4 regions of the Streptomyces sp. NPDC005899 genome follow, and region 4 is predicted to be linked to each of the others. Evidence: riboswitches for the same ligand, from Rfam matches in the RefSeq annotation. Region 4 holds a riboswitch; each other region holds the start of a gene.

Region 1 (4,936 bases), on a different contig from region 4:
ACGGCCCTGACCCTCTTCCGGGCCCACCTCGGGCTGCACCGCGAGGAGGCCGTGCGGGACGCGGAGACCGCGCTGGCCGAGCCGCTGCCCGAAGGACTGGCGGCGTGCACCCAGTTCAGCTTCCTGGGCCGGGGGTGGACGGTGGGGCTGGCCAACGAGGCGGCGCTCAAGATGAAGGAGGCGTCGCTGTCCTGGACGGAGTCGTATCCGGCGATGGAGTACCGCCACGGCCCCATCAGTATCGCCACGGCCGGGACGGCCACCTGGATGTTCGGCACCGCACCGCGGGGCTTGGCCGAGCAGGTGCGGGCGACCGGTGCCCGCTGGGTGGAGAGCGGCCTGGACCCGCTGGCGGATCTGGTCAGGGTGCAGCGGCTCGCGATCGCCCGGGCACTCGCCCAGGGCCTCGATCCGGACCGGCCCCGCCACCTGACCCGGTCGGTGGTCCTCGGTGGAGCGGCCGGCGCCTGACTTCACGTACGGACGCGGGTGCCGGGCGGGCGGGGCCCGGCACCCGCGTCACGCGACCGGGTCAGGCCTCGTCGAAGTGGGCGTCGAGCGCCGCGTCGAGGTCCGCGGTCCACTGCGCGAGGCTGCTCCGGGCCGCCGCCTCGACCTCCGCGTTGAACCACCGGCGGCTCGACAGGTGGACGGTGACGGTGAACCGGCGCCCGAAGCGGGCGGTCTTGACCTCGACAGCGCCGATCTCGGACCAGTCGAACTCCGCCTCCTGGTCGTCCAGCGTGAACCGGACACCGTCCCGGTCGACCCGGATGGACCCGCGCCGGTCACTGACCTCGAAGACGGGCCCTTCCGCCGCGGGCTCCGCCTCTGCGGGGTCCGCGTCGCGCCCTGCCGCAGAGCCGTCGGCGTCCTCCCGATCCGCCGGGTCGTCCGCCGCGGCCCTCTCGGTGGACTCCCGCGCCTCGTCACCGGCAGCCGCGGCGTCAGCCGGGCTCCGCGACCCGGCGGGCACGTCGGCTCCCTCGGGCGCCTTCTCCGCTTCCTCCTCCGTCCGCGCGGGGGCAGGGGCCGTCAGGCCGGGGATGTACGCCGGGTCCGTGCCCGCGGCGAACGCTGGCTTCGTGTTGGAATCTATGCGCTGCTCCACGGCGGGCAGTATGGACGACGAACCTGTACGTGACCAGTCGCCCGGGAGCCGGGGGCCCAGGACACGTACGCCCGCACCCCGTGCGGGCACTGCGGCCGACGTCCGCTCCGGGCGGCGTGCACAGCCTTCCCGTCGTCCCGCGCACGCGAAGACGGGTGGTGCGGGCCCGTCAGAACCCGCACCACCCGTCAGACGCGGTGGTCCGCTGTCACGCGGTCACTGCTCAGTAGGCACCGAACACGTTGTCGATCGAGCCGTACCGGTCGGCCGCGTAGTTGCACGCTGCCGTGATGTTGGCGACCGGGTCGTAGCTGTCCATCGACGTACCGGGCACGTGGTAGGCCTGGAACGTGGGGTCGATGACCTGGAGCAGCCCCTTGGAGGGGACTCCGTTGATCGCGTTGATGTCCCAGTTGTTGATGGCCAGCGGGTTGCCCGAGGACTCGCGCATGATGTTGCGGTGGATGCCCTCGTAGGTGCCGGGGATGCCGTGCTCGGCCATGACGGCCAGCGACTCCTTGATCCAGCCGTCGAGGTCGTTCGTGTACGCGACCGGTTCGGCGGCTACGGCCTCGGTGGCGACGGCGGCCGGCGCACCCTGCGCGGCGAGCTCCGTGGTCCGCTCGGAGCGGTCCGCGCGGTCGGTGCTCCGCTCGGCGCCGTCCGGGGAGGCGGAGGTGGCGGAATCGGCCTCGGCCGCGTTTCCGGCCTTCTTCCCGTCCTTACCCGCGGCGTCCGCCGCATTACCGGAGGACTTGGCGCCGATGGTCAGCTTCAGGCCGGGGTGAATCAGGTCCGGGTTACCGCCGACAGCCTTTCGGTTGCCGTTGTACAGCTCCTGCCAGCCACCGCTCACGGAATGGTCACGGGCGATCTTGGAAAGGGAATCACCCAAGATCACGGAATAGGTGACGGGTGCGGACTTGTGTGCGGCAATTTCCTTGCCGGACACGGAAGTCGACGTCGTCGCCTTTTCCACGGCCACCGGGTGCGCCGGTGCGGCGGACGCTCCGGTCGCGCCGATCACGGGGAGGGCGAGGGCGGCCCCACCCGTGCTCACGGCGATGATGCCGCGGGTGAGCGAACTGGCCCTGGAACGACGGTGCTTGGACTTTGCGGGCATGCTGAATTCCTCTCCGTCGCCTGCGAAGTGAGCTGTCGGGTTCGGGCTGGAGATGCCCGGCCGCATGCGAATGCGACTTCACCCCGAGCCGTTCCGGATACCGGATCGGCGCTTACCTGGGTCCCCCGCTCCTGCCGTACGAGATGTGGTCGGGTTCCCGGACGGCGGCAGGATTCGGCGTTCCATCCGGAGTGATGGTGACCGTAGGCGAGAAATGCCGAAAGGAACAAGCCCCGAATTCGTGATCACAATTCACAGGCAAGATCAATTCATGCGCATTCATGTAACCGACCCCACACGCCACTCTCAACTTCTCTGGGGCGCAAGGGAACCGGGTGGGGCGTGACAGCGTCCCGGACGCGTGGGGTGACGCTGGTCACGGCGCCCGATAAGGGCGATTTGCGCCGCGCGGCGACAGCGAGGCCCTCGACAACACCCGTATGGAAATTAAGGTATTAACTCAAGAAAGAACCTAAATCGGGCATACGACTCAGTTGCCTCAAGTGTGGGCATACCGAGGGTCGTCGCGTGGAACGCGTCTCCGTATGACCGAAAGCGTGAACCCCGACCTCTCGAAGCCACGGATCACCGTCCTGCCCGTCCAGCCCGGGGACCCGCCCTTCCGCATCGTCGAGATCGACGGCGAGGTCGTCGGCGGGGCGGCCTCGATGACGGACGTGCTGCTCGCCGCTTCGGCCGCCGGTATCACCGTCCACGACCTCGACGACCCGGCCGTCGTGCGGTGGGTGGGCGGCGGCAAGCTCACCTGGAGGCGTCATTGAGCCCGGGGCCCCGGCCGCCGGAGCCGGGGCCCCGTGAGCACGTCATGACCCGGTGGCCGGCTCGGGCCGGTGGCACGTCGGGGGTTGGCCCCGACGGTCCCGGCCCTGCCGTGGCTTCGGCTCAGCCGGCCATCGGCGCACCCGTCCAGGGGTCGAGGCCGGCTCCACGGCGGGCCCGCTGCACGGCCCGGCTGACGAACGTGTGGGGGCGCGTCCGCGCCGTGCCGTCCACGGTCACCGGTGACATGTCGAAGCCGCCGGTCAGCAGTCTGCGCAGGAACTCGGCCATCCCGAAGCGGTACAGCGCGAAAGCGGGCGCGGAGCGGTCTCCGCAGACCACCACGGGCCAGCGGTCGGGGTCCTCGTCCATCGTCAGCCAGCACAGGACGGCGGCCTCGGCGGTAGCCCCCCAGGCGAGCAGGGAACCGGGGTCGAGCAGCAGGTCCGGGCCGGCGGGATCGGCCCACACCTCGTCGGCCTCCGCCCTCCACACCTGCCGTACGGCGACGGTCCGCTCGGCCATGGCGTCGGGCGTCCGTTCCCCCTCCCCGGCGTCCACGGGCAGCGGGCGGTGGACGACGATCGCGTCGTCCACCGAGCCCTCCCCGTAGGCCCGCATGAAGGCCTTGTAGTCCGCCGGGAAGCGGGCACCCCAGCGGGCTTCGGCCACCGCCCAGTCGACCTGCTCGTCGATTCCGTACGTGGTCGGCAGCAAGGGCCCGAGGGCCTCGATGGGCCCCGGTAACGCCGGCCGCCCTCGTCCCGCGCTCCGCCCGATCCGCCGGGTCCGCGGAATCCAGCCGCTCATGCCCCGTACCCGCACCTGGCGACTCCCGCCTGTCCACGGGAGGACCCGCTCCTCCCACAGAATCCAGCGATACGCAGGTCCCATGCATCACACCGCCGCGAGGGCGGGCGGCGGGAGCACCGGCCGGGCCGCGCGCCGAGGCGGTGGGGCGGGCCACCGCGCGAACCCCCGGCCCGCGCCGTCAGGGGGCGCCGCCGGAGGCACACCGTCAGTCCATCAGGCCGGCGGCGACCGTCGCCCCCAGCTCCCAGCAGGCCTCGACGTCCGCCTTTCCCGGCTCGCCGGTGACGGTCACGACATCGGCCGCACGGCGCCATCCCAGGCCCGTGGTGATCGACTCGACGCCCCGCACGGCACCGGTGACGTCGTTTCCCCCGTGCACGTAGTAGCCGAAGGGCCGCCCGCGCGTCTCGTCCAGGCACGGGTAGTAGACCTGGTCGAAGAAGTGCTTGAGGGCACCGGACATGTAACCGAGGTTCGCCGGGGTGCCGAGCAGGATTCCGTCGGCGTCGAGTACGTCGGACGCCGTCGCCGAGAGCGCGGCTCGCCGGACGACGCGCACGCCTTCGATCCCGTCCGTCGTCGCGCCGGCGACGACGGCTTCGAGCAGCGCCTGGCAGTTGGGCGAGGGGGTGTGATGGACGATCAGCAGGGTGGGCACACCTCCGCACCCTGCCGTCCCCGCCCCCGGACCGCAAGCGAGCGCGCCCGCCGGCACGGCGGCGTCGGCGCGTTCCGCCTGCCGCGTGCCGGAGGCCGCACCCGGGTGGTCACCTGAGGGACTCCCCCGACGGGACGACGACTCCGTACAGGTCACTGATCGTCGCGAGCGCGCCCTGGTGGATCTGGCCGGCCGGCAGGAGCCCGCCCACCGAAGGCAGAGAGCGCGTCGCACACGCGTCGGCGACCACGGTGGGCCGGTTCCCCCGCAGGAAGGCGCCCTCCGCGGTGAACGTCACGCACATGTGTGTCATGAAGCCCGCGATGACGACGTCCGTGTGGCCCGCCGCGTCGACGTGCTCGCCCAGGTCGGTGTCGACGAAGGCGTTCGGCACCTTCTTGATCACGACCGGCTCCCCGTCGGCCGGCGCGACGCTCGGGTGGATCCGCCC
Region 2 (4,936 bases), on a different contig from region 4:
CCTCTCAGAGCGGCAGCAGGTCGGGCCGCTTGGCCGCGACGTGGTCGCCGGACGACTCGCCGCGGATCCGGCGCCCGATCCAGGGGACGAGGTACTCACGTGCCCAGAGGATGTCGTCACGCCGCACTTCGAGCGTCCCGCGCTGCACCTGCGGGGGCCACACCTGGTCGGGGTCGGCCGGCACCTCGATGCCCAGGACCTGGGCGGCACGCAGTGCGACCCGGGTGTGTCCCTCGGCCGAGAGGTGCAGCCGGTCGGTGTCCCAGGCACGCCTGTCCTGGACGGACCGCAGGGACCACAGGTCCAGGACCGGGCAGTCGTAGCGGTCGGCGATGGAGCGGACGTGGGCGGTGTACGTGGCGATCTTGCCGCGCAGGTGCCGCAGCACCGGGATGCCACGGGTGTCGAAGCCGGTGGTGACCATCACGGTGCCGACCGCCCGCGTGAGGTCCGCGACCGCGCGCTCGAAGCGTTCGGCCACGTCGTCCGGGTCGGAGCCCGGCCGGATGATGTCGTTGCCGCCCGCGCAGAAGCTGACCAGGTCGGGGGCCAGTTCCTTGGCGCGCGGCACCTGCTCCGCGACTATCTGGTCGAGGAGGCGCCCGCGTACGGCGAGATTGGCGTATCGGAAATGCCCGTGCGGGTCGTCCACCGGTCCGGCCGCCGCGTCGGGTACCGGGAGCTGGTCCGCGAGGAGGACGGCGAAACGGTCCGCCCAGCCGACCAGTCTCCCGTCGGGGCCGGGGTCTCCGACGCCCTCGGTGAAGCTGTCGCCAATCGCTGCGTACGACCCGATGATGCCTCGTTGTGTGTTTCTCGAATCGTCTGCCACAAGGGAATATCCTGCACCCTCGAATGTGACCTACGCGACCGTAATACGGGGTTGACGGGTGGTGAGATAGACCACCCGGTCAGATTTTGGTAAAGCCGGAATAAGAAGAGGGGCGGTGCGCCGCCGCGCACCGCCCCTCTTCCCTGCCGTTCTGCCGGACCACTGCCCGACACGGCCGCCACGCCTCGCGGCTGCGTCAGATGGAGACGCCGTGCGAGCGCAGGTAGGCGATCGGGTCGACGTCCGAGCCGTAGCCCGGGCCGGTGCGGACCTCGAAGTGGAGGTGCGGGCCGGTGGAGTTGCCGGTGGAACCGGAGAGGCCGATCTGCTGGCCGCCGGTGACGGTCTGGCCGGCCGAGACCTCGAGCGAGGACAGGTGGGCGTACTGGGAGTACATGCCGTCGCTGTGCTGGATGACGATCTCGTTGCCGTACGCACCGCTCCAGCCGGCCGAGACCACGGTGCCGGGGCCGATGGACCGGACGCTCGTGCCGGAGGCCGCCTGGAAGTCGGAGCCGGTGTGGTAACCGCTGGACCAGCTGGAACCGGCGGCGTGGTACTGGGTGGTGACGCCGGCGCCCGCCACCGGGGTGGTGTAGCCGGAGCCGTTGCTCTCGTCCGTCGCCGCGGAGGCGGCGGTGGCGTCGGCGGTCTTCTCCGCCGGGGCGGCGGCCTTGGGCGCCGCGGCCTTCGGGGCGGGCTCGGACGGAGCCGGCTTCGCGGGCGCGGCCTTCTCGGCGGGGGCCGACGCCTTGGCGCCGAGGATCAGCTTCATGCCCGGGAGGATCAGGCTCGGGTTGTCGCCGACGACCTCGCGGTTGTCCTTGTACAGCTTCTGCCAGCCGCCCTCGACCTTCTGCTCGGCCGCGATCTTCGACAGGTAGTCACCGGAGACCACGGAGTAGGTCGTGGGGGCGCTCTGCTTCTTCGCCACCGACGCGGTCGGGGCGGCCTGGGCCGCCGCGGCTGCCGGCTTGACGGCCGGGGCGGCCTGCTCCGCCGCGTTGGCGCCCGTGGCGCCGATCAGCGGAAGGGCGAGGACGGCGCCGCCGGCCCCCGCGGCGATGACGCCACGCGAGATCGGCCCGGTCTTCGTACGGCGGTGCTTACCCTTTGCGGGCATGGTGCTTTCCTCTCCGGCGCCTGCGAGGTGAGCTGTCGGGTGCGGACTGGAGATGCCCGGCCGCGGTGGACGCGACTTGACCCCGAGCCGTCCCGGATCCCTCCGGTCGGCGGCTTACCTGGTTCCCCCGCTCCTGCCACACGTGAGTCGGTGCGGATTCCGGGCGGCGGCAGGATTAGGCGTTCCGTCCGGATTGACGGTGACCGTAAGCGAGTCGGGACGTGGGGAACAAGCCGTCTCCCGCCGACCGGAATGAGCGCTTCATTTCCGCTTCCGAATTCCGGTCACACTCCGTGGATTACCGATCTTGGCTTTCCGCGCGGCATCGGGAATACCCGTCCGCAGTTCCGCCACACACCGTCACGGATATGATCCCGGTCACCTGGGGCCACCCATCTCCCGCATAAGAACGGCATGTTCTACTAAAAGCACCAATACGGACATGTCGCACGCGGCCTTCAGACGCTCCGGACCGGGAGGCCGTGCGCGGGCCGAGGTCACCAAGTTGCTGGATGCACCCATGTCGTATCGTCGCGAGCGTGCCCTTCGCCGGCGAGCGGCGCCGGCGCCAGACACTTCAGGAGTCCTTGTGACGCAGCTGCCAGAGGTTCCGCCGACGGACATCGAACTCACGGGTGTCCGCAACTTCCGCGACGTGGGCGGTCTGCCGACCGTCGACGGCCGGAGGGTGCGCCTCGGGCGCCTCTACCGCAGCGGTCACCTGGCACACGCCACCGAGGCGGACGCCGCGTTCCTCGCCGGCCTCGGCCTGCACACGGTGTTCGACTTCCGCAACGCCGCCGACCGCAAGCTCGACGGAGACGATGTGGAGTTGCCGGGCGTCCGGAATGTCAGCATTCCGCTCTCCGACCCGGCCGACGGCGCCGAGTTCTGGCGCCTGGTGCGGGACGGGGACATCCAGCAGCTGCGCTCGATCCTCGCCGACGGCAAGGGCACGGCGCGCATGATCGCCTCGTACCGGGCCATCATCACGGACCGCACCGCCGAGCACAGCCGCGTGCTGCACGCACTGGCACGGGACAGCGTGCCAGCGCTCATGCACTGCGCCGCCGGCAAGGACCGGGCCGGGCTGTCGATCGCCGTCTCGCTGCTGGCCGTCGGTGTGGAGGAGGAAGCCATCGAGGCGGACTACCTCAAGTCCAACGACGCGCACCGCCGCTACCGCATCAAGCGCAGCGACACCTCGTCCGTGGGGATGTCGCAGGAGGTGCTGGAGCTTCTGAATCCGCTGTTCGGCGCGCACCCGGAGTACCTCGCCGCCGCCTTCACCACGATCCGGGAGACCTGGGGCAGCACGGACCGCTACCTCCAGGAGGGCCTGAAGCTGTCCGCGGAGACCCGCGAGAGGCTGCGTGAACGGCTCCTCGAGGACGCGTAGGGAACACATCGCTCCCCCGGTCCGCACCGCGCACCCTGTCGGCGCCGAGCCCCGATCCGCCCGTCGTCCGCCTGTGCTCGCGCTCAGGCGGCGGCCGGTCGGGGCCGGCCCGGTCAGCCCTTGCCCGCCACGGTGAACAGGAGGAAGAGGAACGCGGCGACGACGTGCCCGGCCACCAGGTAGGCGAACAGCCGGATGATGACGCCCCGGGGCATCTTGCGCTCCTGGGTGTCCTGCCCCTGCGGCCGGCGCGGCGTCAGTGGGTCGTAGTGCTCCGAGTCGGACATGGGGTTCCTTCCTTGCGGCCACGTGGCCGGGGGCTTCCGGGCGGGGCCCGTCGGAGGTCAGAAGCGCTGGGGTCCGCCGCCCAGGCACAGTTCGGCGGTGGGGCTCTGCAGCAGCGTGTGGACGAAGAGGAGCTGGGCACCCCCGCGGGCGAGTGCCGCGATCCGGTGCGGCGTGAGCGAGTCGAAGTGCGCGCTGTCGCCGGGCCCGAGGTCGTGCACGGTCTCGCCGAGCACGACCCTCAGCCGGCCGTCCAGGGCGTACAGCCACTCCTCGCCGGGATGGACGCGGACCAGGTCGCCCTGGGTGCCGTACGGCACGTGGACCCGCAGCGCCTGCATGGCGCGGCCGGAGCCGCCCGCCTGGCGGTACAGCCAGCCGTCGGCCTCGGCGCCCGCTCCCCCGAGCGGTCCGCCCCGGACGATCGCGTCACGTTCGGGCGGCATCTCACCGAGCAGCTCGGAGACCGTCGTACCGTAGATTCTGGCGAGGCCGAGCAGCATGGGCAGCGAAGGCTGGCGGTTGCCGGTCTCCAGCCGGGACAGGTGGGCCGGGGAGAGCCCGGCCCGCCGGGCGGCGCCCTCCAGGGTGAGGCCCCGGTTGCGGCGCAGGTCACGCAGGCGGGGCGCGATACCCGGCAGCTCTGTGTGCGGTCCTGCCTCTGGAGGGTTCATGCCTCCATTGAGCCAGCGTCTTTCCTCACAGGCAACTTTCTTACCTACGAGGCAAAACGCGGCGCCGGAGCCACGGACCGCACCGGACCCACCACCGGACCGGCACCCACCACCGCCCGCCACCGCCCACCGGCTCAGGACGGGGGCACGGGCCGGCGCACTCCGAGGGACCAGGACCACTCAGCGGTGGCGCGGAGCGGGCGCGGGGGCCCGTCAGCCACTGACCGCCTGCTTCACCAACGTCCGCCCGAAGTCCCACATCAGTCCGCCACCGTTGTGCGCGTCGTCCATGACGGCCGTGAAGGCGGTGACGAAGCGGTCCACCTCGGGTTCCCCGATGACCAGCGGCGGGATCAGTTTGATCACCTCCAGGTGGTCCCCGGAGACCTGGGTGAGGATCCGGTGCTTCTGCAGCAGCGGCACGACGACCATCTGGGCGAAGAGTCCCTTGCGGGCCGCCTGCAGCATCGTCCAGCGGCTGCGGAGTTTCAGCGACGACGGCCGGCCGAACTCGATGCCGATCATCAGGCCGCGCCCCCGCACCTCGTGCAGCAGCTCGTAGCGGCCGACGAGCGCGGCGAGCCGCTCGCGCAGGAGGTCACCGGTGCGGCGGGCGTTCGCGA
Region 3 (4,936 bases), on a different contig from region 4:
TTGCCCTCGAACTCGTAGACGCCGTCCTTGTAGAACTCGGACGCGGCGACGTCCAGCGCGAGCGCGACGTCGCGGCCGGGGACGTAACCGGCCTCCTTGACGGCCTCGAGGATGAGGTCGAGGGCTGCGCGGTTGGACTCGAGGTTCGGCGCGAAGCCGCCCTCGTCACCGAGACCGGTGGACAGGCCCTTGGTCTTCAGGACCTTCTTCAGCGTGTGGTAGATCTCCGCACCCCAGCGCAGGGCCTCGGAGAAGGACTCGGCGCCGATCGGCGCGATCATGAACTCCTGGATGTCCACGTTGGAGTCGGCGTGCGAGCCGCCGTTCAGGATGTTCATCATCGGAACGGGCAGCAGGTGCGCGTTCGGGCCACCGAGGTAGCGGAAGAGCGGGAGGTCGGATGCCTCGGAAGCCGCGTGGGCCACGGCGAGCGAGACGCCGAGGATGGCGTTGGCGCCGAGCGAGCCCTTGTTCTCCGTGGCGTCCAGGTCGAACATCGCCTGGTCGATGAGGCGCTGCTCGGTGGCGTCGTACCCGACGAGCTCCGGGCCGATCTGCTCGATCACGGCGAGGACGGCCTTCTCGACGCCCTTGCCGTGGTAGCGGTTGGGGTCACCGTCGCGAAGCTCGATGGCTTCGAACGCGCCGGTGGAGGCGCCGGACGGAACAGCAGCACGTCCCGTGCTGCCGTCGTCGAGGCCGACCTCGACCTCGACCGTGGGGTTGCCCCGGGAGTCGAGGATTTCCCTGGCTACGACGACGTCGATGGACGGCACGAGGCATCTCCTTCTGGGATATGACACTGGATGTGCAGGGTCACTGTGGCCTTGCGACACGAGCCTAACCGGCCCGGCCCGCTCCGTCGGCCGACCGCCCGTCCCCTGGGACGAAAAAGGACCCAAGAGCCTGCATTCCGGGCGAATCTCCAGAAATTTACTGGCCAGTAACTACAAAGGTTGAACGCTCACCGGCATCGCCGGCCCTCCGCGGACCCGTGGACGCGCCCCGGCCCGGCGCACACGGGGGGTGTGAGCGCGCCGGGCCGGGGAGCACTTCGGGTGCCGACGGGCACCCTCGTCCCGGAGGGAGGAGAGCTCCGGGACTACTTCAGGTGGAGCTGCTGACCCGGGAAGATCAGGTCGGCCTTCTGGACGATGTCGTCGTTCAGCGTGAACAGCTTGTGCCAGCCGCCCTTGACGTTCTCCGCAGCGGCGATCTTGCTGAGGGTGTCGCCGGTCTTCACCTTGTACTCGCCGTCACCCTTCGCGACCTTGCCGCCGGTCGGGGTGGTGACGGTCTTCTCGGCCTCGGGGGCCGTGCGCTTCTCGCTGCGCGTGGTGGGCTGCTCGGCCTTGCGCTCCGGCGCGGCCTGCGGGGCCGTGTCGCCGTTCTTCGCGGAGCCGGTGTCGACACCCGGGTCCACGCCGTCGTTCGTCAGACCGCCGGCTCCCGCGCAGGCCCAGGCACCCGGGCCCTGCATGGCGAGAAGCTTCTCGGCGGTGGCTATCTGCTGGCTCTTGGTGGCCAGGTCGGCCCGGGAGGCGTACTGCGTACCGCCGGCGGCCGCCCAGCTGGACGCCGAGAACTGCAGGCCGCCGTAGTAGCCGTTGCCGGTGTTGATGGACCAGTTGCCACCGGACTCGCACTGCGCGACGGCGTCCCACGTGGAGACGGAGGCGGCGGAGGCGCCCGTCGCACCCATCAGCGGGACGGCGACGGCGGCGCCGGCGACTGTGGCCAGGGTGGCGACACGGACGGCCTTGGACGAGCGGCGGTGCTTGGCCTTGCTGGAAAGCAGCATGGTTCTCCTCACCGACGCCTACGAGGTGAGCTGTCGGGTTCGGGCTGTGAGTCGCCCGGTCGCCCGCTGTGGCAGGCGACTTCACCCCAAGCCGGTCCTGACCGTCTCTCGACGGCCGGGCACGGCACTTACCTGGGTCCCCCGCTCCTGCCTACGGCGCTTTACGCGTCTGTCCCCTTCGGCCGACGGCAGGATTCGGCGTGACGGTCGAAGGTGCCCGCGGTGCGAGCGGTTACGACCGTAAACACAGGCAACCCCGACATTCAAAGATGGACATAACGGGTTATCAGCGCGAACCGCCCTCGCAAGGTCAATCGTTTCCGCAGGTCGGAGGCGATCTGAGCCGAGCGGGCGGCCGTGGTGCGCCAGTTGAAGCAAAGAGACCCATGTCTCACTTACGCATAAGTGGACATAGGCCTCTGAACTACCCCCGTTTTCGGGGTGTTTTCCCGTTTTCGATCAGTCGCCGGCGGGGGACCCCGCGCCGGTCTCCGCCCCGGTCTTCGCGCTTGCCTCCGTGTCCGCGGTGGCGGAGTCCGCCGCCTCGTGGACCCCGAGGTCGAGATCCTGGCCCGGGAGGATGAGGTCGGGGTCGGAGCCCAGCTCGTCCTTGTTGGCCTCGTAGAGAGCGGGCCAGCCGCCGGGCAGCTCCTGCGCGTCGGCGATCGCCCAGAGGTTGTCGCCCTCGCGGACGGTGTACGTGCCACCGAGGCCCGCCGCCGCGCCCTTGCGCGCCTCGGCGTCACCGCGCGAGGCGTGCCGGCCGGACTCGCGGTCGCTCTCCGCACCCGTCCCGGCGCTCGCCTCGGGAGCCGGGGTGCCGCGGTGCTTGCCGCCCGTCACATCCTCGCCCCGTGCGGCTCCGGCGTCGGCGGAGGCGTCGGGCGAGGGGGTGGCGGAGGGGGACGACGCAGGAGAGCCGGCACTGCCGGACGCCTCGGCACCCGCGGCCTTGCCGCCCTCGGCACCCTCTCCGTCCCGCTCCCCCGCGCCGGCGTCACCCTTCGCGCCCGATGCGCCCGACCTGTCCGCCTTGCCGGTCCCGTCCGATGCCGCCGGCACGGACGTGTCCGAGGGACTCGCGGAGTCCGCCGGTGCGGCGCTCGGGTCACCGCCCGGGTCGACGCCCGGCAGCGAGTCGTCCATCGCCAGACCGGAGATCACCGCACAGCTGGGCCACGCCTGCGGCCCCTTGGCGTCCAGCATCTTCTCGGCGACCGCGATCTGCTGCGAGCGGCTGGCGAGGTCGGCCCGCGCCGCGTACGCCGTGCCGCCGTAGGCCGACCAGGTGTCCTGCGAGAACTGCAGGCCGCCGTAGTAGCCGTTGCCGAGGTCGGCGCTCCACATGCCACCGCTCTCGCACTCGGCGACCCGGTCCCAGGTCGACGCCTCGGCGGCGTGCGCACCTGCCGCACCGAGCAGCGGGATGGCGATGGCCGATCCCGTCACGCCCGCGGCGACGACGATGGCGGGTGCCTGACGAGGGCGACGGTGTCTGCCGTTCGCGGAGCCCATGGGATTGCCTTCCGTGTGACTGACATGTGACGGGTGAGTCGAACGGTGAACCTAGCCGCACTCGAACGTGTGTCACAAGTCGATGCAGGGGAGATCACGTGAAAGTCACGGAGTTGACAGACTGTCACCTTCGGTGCCCTTTTGTCCGGGATCGAACTCCACGGGCAGAGTGCGCAGTCCGCGCATGATGAGCCCGCCGCGCCACCGCACGTCGTCGGCTTCCGGAGCGAGCCGCAGGTCAGGAAGTCGCCTCAGCAGGGTGGCCAGCGCCGTCCGCCCCTCCAGACGGGCCAGCGGCGCTCCCAGGCAGTAGTGGATCCCGTGGCCGTACCCGAGGTGCTGATTGTCACTCCGCGCGAGGTCCAGGACGTCCGCGTCCCGGAAGCGCTCCGGGTCGCGGTCCGCGGCCGCCAGCACCACGAGGACAGGGTCCCCGACCCCGATGTCCTGCCCTCCGAGGGTCACGGGCTCGGTCGCGTACCGCCAGGTGGCCAGCTCCACCGGACCGTCGTACCGCAGCAGTTCCTCGATGCCGGTGGCCAGCAGCCCCTCCTCGCCCGCGGCGAGGGAGCGCTGCAGCCGTCCGCGCTGCTCCGGATCGCGCAACAGGGCGTAGGTGCCGTTGCCGATCAGATTCACGGTCGTCTCGAAACCGGCGAAGAGGAGGATGAACGCCATCGCCGCGGCCTCGTTCTCGGTGAGGTGCTCACCGTGGTCGCTCGCCCGGATGAGCCCCGAGATCAGGTCGTCACCGGGATCCTCCCTCTTGCGGTGGATGAGTTCGGCGAGGTATCCGCGCATCTTCTTGACCGACCTGGCGACCCCGCCGCGCGGACCGCCACCGTGACGGATCATCATGCCCGCCCAGTCGCGGAAGTCGTCCTGGTCCTCCGGCGGCACTCCCAGCAGGTCGCAGATCGCGTAGATGGGGAGCGGGAAGGCGAAGTCGTGGATGAGGTCCGCCTTGCCCTCCTCGACGAAGGAGTCGATGAGCCTGTCGGTCAGCTCCTGCACGCGCGGGGCGAACTCGGCGACCCGGCGCGGTGTGAAGGCCTTGGAGACGAGCCGGCGCAGCCGGGTGTGGTCCGGCGGGTCGATGTTGAGCAGATGCGTCATCAGCTCCGCCTTGCGCTCCCCGGGGATGCCCGTCTTCCCCTTGGCCTTCGCCGACCCGGCGTGGTGCGCGGGGTTCTTCGAGAGCCGGGGGTCGGCGAGGGCCTGCTTGGCATCGGCGTACCGGGTCACCAGCCAGGCCTCCACCCCGCTGGGCAGCGCGGTCCGGTGTACGGGGCTGTGCTCGCGGAGCCAGGCGTAGGCGGGGTAGGGGTCGGTCGCGAACTCCCAGGTGAAGAGCTCGGGCGCGTCGCCGGGGGCGGTACGGCCGGCGGGGCACCCGGCGGGAGGGACGGAGGGGGTGCCGGCGGCCGAGCGAGGGGGAGGGCCGGCGGGGTGGTCGGCCGGGGGGCCGGAAGGGCTGCCGGCCGAAGGGCCGGCGGGATCGTCGGCGGGGTCGTCGTTCACTCCTCGACGGTATCCGCCGCCGTGCCGTGTCCCTCCGCCGCCCGGATGGCGTCCCGGTAGGTACGGGCGGCGGCCCGAAGCGCGGCCTCCGGATCGGTG
Region 4 (4,936 bases):
GGCTACCGCTACTACGACCAGGACGCCCTCGTCCGGCTGCAGCGTGTCCTGCTGCTCCGGGAGCTCGGGCTCTCGCTGTCCGCCATCAGGGACGTACTGGAGGGGCAGCGGGACACCTCGGCGGCGCTGAGGGCCCATCTGTGCCTGCTGGAGCAGGAGCGGGAGCGCATCGGCCGGCAGATCGCCTCGGTGCGGACCACACTTCACAGGACCGAGGAGGGGAAGGAACTCATGCCCGGAGACGTACTCGACGGCTTCGACCACACGGTGTACGAGGAGGAGGTGACCGGACTTTGGGGCCGGGAGGCGTACGAGCGCGGTGACCGCTGGTGGCGCGGCCTGAGCCCGGCCGAGCGGACCGCCTTCCAGCAGACGCACGACGCGATCGCCCGGGACTACGGGGAGGCCAGGGCGGCGGGCCTCGACGCGGACGGCGAGGTGGCGCAGGACATCGCCCGCCGGCACGTCGAGTGGTTGTCGGTCACCGCCAGGGTCACCCGGTCGTATGTGATCGGCATCGGCGAGATGTATGTCGCCGATCCGCGCTTCGGGAAGAACTACGATCGGTACGGGGACGGCACCGCCGTCTTCGTACGGGATGCACTGACGTCGTACGCGCGGCACCGGCTCCCCGGCTGACCTCCGGGGGCGGGGATCCGGTGCGCTCCTCCCTTCGGCCCATGCCGGGCCGCCGCACGGCGCGGCTCCGGCGGGCCGGGGCGGTGCGCGGTACCGTCCGCAGCCGTGGGCGGACCGGGCAGGAGTGCACAGGTGGGGATGCGGGAGAATCGGCGCGGGGGAGCAGTCGGCACCGCCCGCGCCCGGCGGCTCGTGCGTGTGCTGCCGGGTCTGATGATCGGGATCGGGGTGCTCGTCGACCTCGTGACCCCGGCCGAGGTCACGGCCGTACCGCTGTTCGCGGCGGCCCCTCTGCTCGCGGCTCCGTTCTTCTCGCTCGCCAGCACCGTCCGTACCGGAGCGGCCGCGATCCTGGTGGTCCTCGCCATCCGGCTCTACGACGGCAGGCTCACCGAGGTGGTGCCGCTCAGCGATCTGCTGACCCTGGTCACCGTCTCCGGCCTCGCCCTCGTCACCAACGCCGTCGTCCGCCGCAGCAACGAGCAACTGGCCTCGGCCCGGGTGATCGCGGAGACCGCGATGCGGGCGGTGCTCCCCGCGCCGGACGACCGTATCGGCGGGCTGCTGGTCGCGGCACGCTACGAGGCGGCGCAGGCGGACGAGTTCGTCGGCGGGGACCTGTTCGCCATCGCGGACACGCCGCACGGGGTGCGGCTGGTCGTCGGGGACGTGCGGGGCAAGGGGCTCGATGCCGTGGGGGCGGTGGCCGTGGTGATCGGGGCGTTCCGGGAGGCGGCCGAACAGGAGCTGTCGCTGGAGGGGGTCGCCCAGCGGCTGGAGCGAGCGCTGGCCCGGGAGGGCACGCGGCGCGGCGGGCTCGACTCCATGGAGGGGTTCGTCACCGTTGTGCTCGCCGAGATCCCGGCGGGTTCGGACACCTTGCGGATCGTCAACCGCGGTCATCCCGAGCCGATCCTGCTGCACGCGGACGGGGCGCTCGACGTGCTGGCACCCAGCGTGCCCGCCCTGCCGATCGGCATGGGTCTCGACGCGTCACCGGACCGCTCGGACGAATGGGCCATGCCGGCCGGGGCGACGCTCCTGGCCTTCACGGACGGGCTCTCCGAGGCACGGAACGCGGCCGGGGCCTTCTACGACCCGGCGGACCGGCTGCGGGGCCGGATCTTCCCAGGACCTGAGGAACTGCTCTCCGCACTCACCGACGACGTGCGCCTGCACACCGGTGGCCGGTCGACGGACGACATGGCACTCCTCGCGGTCGGGCGGCCCGCCCGGGGGCAGTCGGAGCGTCGGACCACGGTGAAGATCGTGGGCCGGGGCGACGGGTGACCGCCCGCGACCGTGCGTGAACACCGCGTCGACTTCCATAACGTTTGACGCACCGTCAGAAACTGGCGTTACGTGCGGGACCTGGTCGCTCGCCCGGTTAGGGGTATTTTACCCCGGAACGGGCGGGGTGAGAGTGCGAACGATCAACCGGAACGGCTTGGAATCGAGGGCTGCTGTCTATTAACGTTCGATAACGCAGCGCGGTTGTCCCAGTCGTCGTCAGAGGCGGCGCCGTGCGCGAGCGCCGAATTCCGCAAGGGAACCGGGGAACCACCTACATGGGGTGAATCGGGCACCTGCGTCTCGACAGAGACGAAGGGACCCGTAGGAGACCTTCCTGCTCCGAACCCGTCAGCTAACCCGGTAGGCGATAAGGAAGGAAAGGAGTGCGCCCACGTGGCGTCGAATCAGCCTGCCCCCGAGGCCCCGTCACCCTTCAGGACCGATGCGTTCGGTGGCGAGGAGAGGGTGTGGGAGGAGTGGAATCCCACCGAGGAATCCATCCGCCCCGTACGCGGCAGGCACCGCGTGGCCAAACAGCGAGGTCTCGCCCGTAGCTCCACCGTCCTCGGCGTCGGCGTCATCGCGGCCGTCGGTGCGGGTGGCATGGCCACCGCGCAGAGCAAGCCGCCGGTCTCCATCTCTCTTCCCGATGTCTCATCCCTTCCCGGAGTCGGGGCTTTCATGTCCGGCGACGCCGGGACGGCCGACGAGACCGTCACCGCGGCCGCCCCACTGACCACGGCGGGCATCACCGCGGCCGAGGCCGAACAGGGAACGACCGACGCCGGTGAGGCGCTGCGCGCCCGCATCCTCCAGCAGGCCGAGCAGCAGCAGGCCGGAGCCGATGCCGAGGCCAGGGCCGCGCAGGAGAAGGCGGCCGCCGAGGAGGCCGCGGCCCGGGCGGCGAAGGAGCAGAGCAAGGCGGAGGCCGAAGCCGCGGCCGAGAAGAAGGCGGCGGAGGAGGCGGCGAAGAAGAAGGCGGAGGCCGAGCGCCTCGCGAAACTCGCCGCCAGTTACGCCCTGCCGACGTCCTCCTACACGATCACGTCGACCTACGGCCAGGCCGGTTCGATGTGGTCCTCCGGCCACCACACCGGCCTGGACTTCGCCGCGCCCACCGGCACCCCGGTCAAGGCCGTCCACGGCGGAACGGTGAAGTCGGCCGGCTGGTCGGGGTCGTACGGCTACCGCACGGTCCTCGAGCTCGAGGACGGTACGGAGATCTGGTACTGCCACCAGTCCTCGATGGACGTGACGGCCGGTCAGACGGTCGGCACGGGCGACACCATCGGCCGTGTCGGCGCCACGGGCAACGTGACCGGCCCGCACCTCCACCTGGAGGTCCACACCGCTGACGGGTCGGGCATCGACCCCATGAGCTGGCTGCGCGGCAAGGGCCTGTCGATCTGAGCCCACACGCCGGCGCGCGGCGCGGCGCACCACGGCGGTCCTGACGCACATGGCGTCCGGGCCGCCGTTCCGCGTGTGCGGGGCCTCCGCGCCGTCACGGCGTACCGCCTACCGGTGCGGGGGATGCCGACGGTCGGGCTGCTGCCCGGCCTCCCGGGCATACGGGTTGGGGCCGCTGTAGTGGCGGTGCGGCGCGGGCGGGTGCGGCGGGGCGTAGGGCCGCTGGTGGGGCAGCGGTCCGGGTGGGTACGGCTGGGAGTAGGGCCGCTCGTGGGGGTACGGGCCGGACGAGGGCAACCGGTGGGCGCGTATCCGTCCCGTCGCGTACGCCGCGTACGTGAGGGCGGGGCCCGCGACGTCCCGGCGCTGCCACAGGTGGTGCAGCAACTCCCGCTCCCGTACGGCGAAGTCCGGGCCGGCCCCGTCGTGGCGGGCCCTGCGGCGCAGCATCGCCAGCGAGGTGGCGAACAGCTCGTACTCCGCGACCGCTCGGGCCGCGGCCCTGCCCCGGGCGTGGTCCGGGTGGCCGTTCCAGTGCCTGGCCATGTCGCGGGCCAGGCCACGCGCCCGCATGGAGGCGAGCGCGAGCGGCTCCACGGGGCCGAGCCAGCCCGCCGCCGCGTAGACGGGCAGCTCCCCGGCGAGCGTCCGCAGCTCCCGCTGGCGCGACCAGACGGCCAGCCACGTCACCAGCCCGAACGCCGGGACCATGAAGACCCCGTAGACCACGTAGAAGCCGTACGTGCCGAAGGCGGACGAGCCGTTCCACAGGGCGTGCATGCCCATGGCGAGGAGGAGCCCGGCCGGCGGCAGGACGACCCGGCGCACCGGGTGACGCCTGCCGCCGAGCGCGGCGACACCGAAGCCGATGCCGGTGAGCACCGTGAACAGGGGATGCGCGAAGGGCGACATCACCACGCGCACGAAGAAGGTCCCGGCCGTCACGGAGGCGAAACCCGTGGTCCCCAACTGCTGGTCCTCACCGAAGGCGTTGCCCAGGTAGAGGATGTTCTCCGTGAAGGCGAAACCGGTCGCGGTGAAACCGGCGACCACGATGCCGTCGACGACACCGCCGAACTCCCGTCTGCGGAAGAGGAAGATCAGCAGGACGGCCGCCGCCTTGGCGCTCTCCTCGACGACCGGAGCGATCACCGTGGCGCCGAGGGTGTCGGCGCTCGCCGGATCCGCGGTGGCCGTCGCTATCCAGCGCGTCGCGAAGGTGTTCGCGGTGATGGCGACGAGGGCCGCCGCGCAGGCACCCCACGCGAAGGCGAACAGCAGATTGCGCCAGGGGCCGGGTTCCACCCGGTCCAGCCAGCGGAAGGCCGCCATGAGCAGCGGCACGGGCAGCACGGCCAGCCCCAGCCCCACCAGCAGGCCCCGCGTGCCGGTCTGTTCGCGCACCAGGGCCAGGAGGACCAGACCGCAGAGCGCGAGGACGCCGACCACCGCGCCGGCCCGGAACGCCTTGCTGCGCCAGACCATGCCGACGCGGCGGGGCCGGTAGCGCCACTGGCCTCGCTCGGGTACGGCGCCCAGGAACTCGTCGAGCCGCTGCTCCTCGAGAACCGGGACGGCCGGCTGCTGGTGCTGC

What was found. A riboswitch is a leader RNA that binds a small molecule or an ion and turns the genes downstream of it on or off. The one in region 4 is predicted to bind cyclic di-AMP.
Region 1: linked by a shared signal. The riboswitch ahead of ABZ371_RS22065 (transglycosylase SLT domain-containing protein) and the one ahead of ABZ371_RS09905 (M23 family metallopeptidase) in region 4 are both predicted to bind cyclic di-AMP.
Region 2: linked by a shared signal. The riboswitch ahead of ABZ371_RS22905 (LysM peptidoglycan-binding domain-containing M23 family metallopeptidase) and the one ahead of ABZ371_RS09905 (M23 family metallopeptidase) in region 4 are both predicted to bind cyclic di-AMP.
Region 3: linked by a shared signal. The riboswitch ahead of ABZ371_RS05630 (transglycosylase family protein) and the one ahead of ABZ371_RS09905 (M23 family metallopeptidase) in region 4 are both predicted to bind cyclic di-AMP.

The regions. Positions count from the first base shown of each region.
Region 1 is NZ_JBEXWB010000219.1:1,625-6,560, reverse strand. Features, by position in the region: gene ABZ371_RS22075 (SIS domain-containing protein) at 1-471, shown strand, start outside; gene ABZ371_RS22070 (hypothetical protein) at 533-1,111, opposite strand; gene ABZ371_RS22065 (transglycosylase SLT domain-containing protein) at 1,335-2,234, opposite strand; cyclic di-AMP (ydaO/yuaA leader) riboswitch at 2,239-2,424, opposite strand; gene ABZ371_RS22060 (hypothetical protein) at 2,780-3,016, shown strand; gene ABZ371_RS22055 (SMI1/KNR4 family protein) at 3,138-3,731, opposite strand; gene ABZ371_RS22050 (NAD(P)H-dependent oxidoreductase) at 4,033-4,485, opposite strand; gene ABZ371_RS22045 (cysteine hydrolase family protein) at 4,595-4,936, opposite strand, start outside.
Region 2 is NZ_JBEXWB010000235.1:122-5,057, forward strand. Features, by position in the region: gene ABZ371_RS22900 (SGNH/GDSL hydrolase family protein) at 5-832, opposite strand; gene ABZ371_RS22905 (LysM peptidoglycan-binding domain-containing M23 family metallopeptidase) at 1,029-1,955, opposite strand; cyclic di-AMP (ydaO/yuaA leader) riboswitch at 1,958-2,118, opposite strand; gene ABZ371_RS22910 (tyrosine-protein phosphatase) at 2,545-3,354, shown strand; gene ABZ371_RS22915 (DUF6126 family protein) at 3,468-3,641, opposite strand; gene ABZ371_RS22920 (XRE family transcriptional regulator) at 3,699-4,313, opposite strand; gene ABZ371_RS22925 (aspartate aminotransferase family protein) at 4,527-4,936, opposite strand, start outside.
Region 3 is NZ_JBEXWB010000024.1:22,339-27,274, forward strand. Features, by position in the region: gene eno (phosphopyruvate hydratase) at 1-776, opposite strand, end outside; gene ABZ371_RS05630 (transglycosylase family protein) at 1,103-1,801, opposite strand; cyclic di-AMP (ydaO/yuaA leader) riboswitch at 1,802-1,970, opposite strand; gene ABZ371_RS05635 (transglycosylase family protein) at 2,261-3,316, opposite strand; gene ABZ371_RS05640 (cytochrome P450) at 3,422-4,837, opposite strand; gene ABZ371_RS05645 (nucleoside triphosphate pyrophosphohydrolase) at 4,834-4,936, opposite strand, start outside.
Region 4 is NZ_JBEXWB010000053.1:4,466-9,401, reverse strand. Features, by position in the region: gene ABZ371_RS09915 (TipAS antibiotic-recognition domain-containing protein) at 1-639, shown strand, start outside; gene ABZ371_RS09910 (PP2C family protein-serine/threonine phosphatase) at 778-1,929, shown strand; cyclic di-AMP (ydaO/yuaA leader) riboswitch at 2,162-2,314, shown strand; gene ABZ371_RS09905 (M23 family metallopeptidase) at 2,326-3,342, shown strand; gene ABZ371_RS09900 (PrsW family intramembrane metalloprotease) at 3,451-4,936, opposite strand, start outside.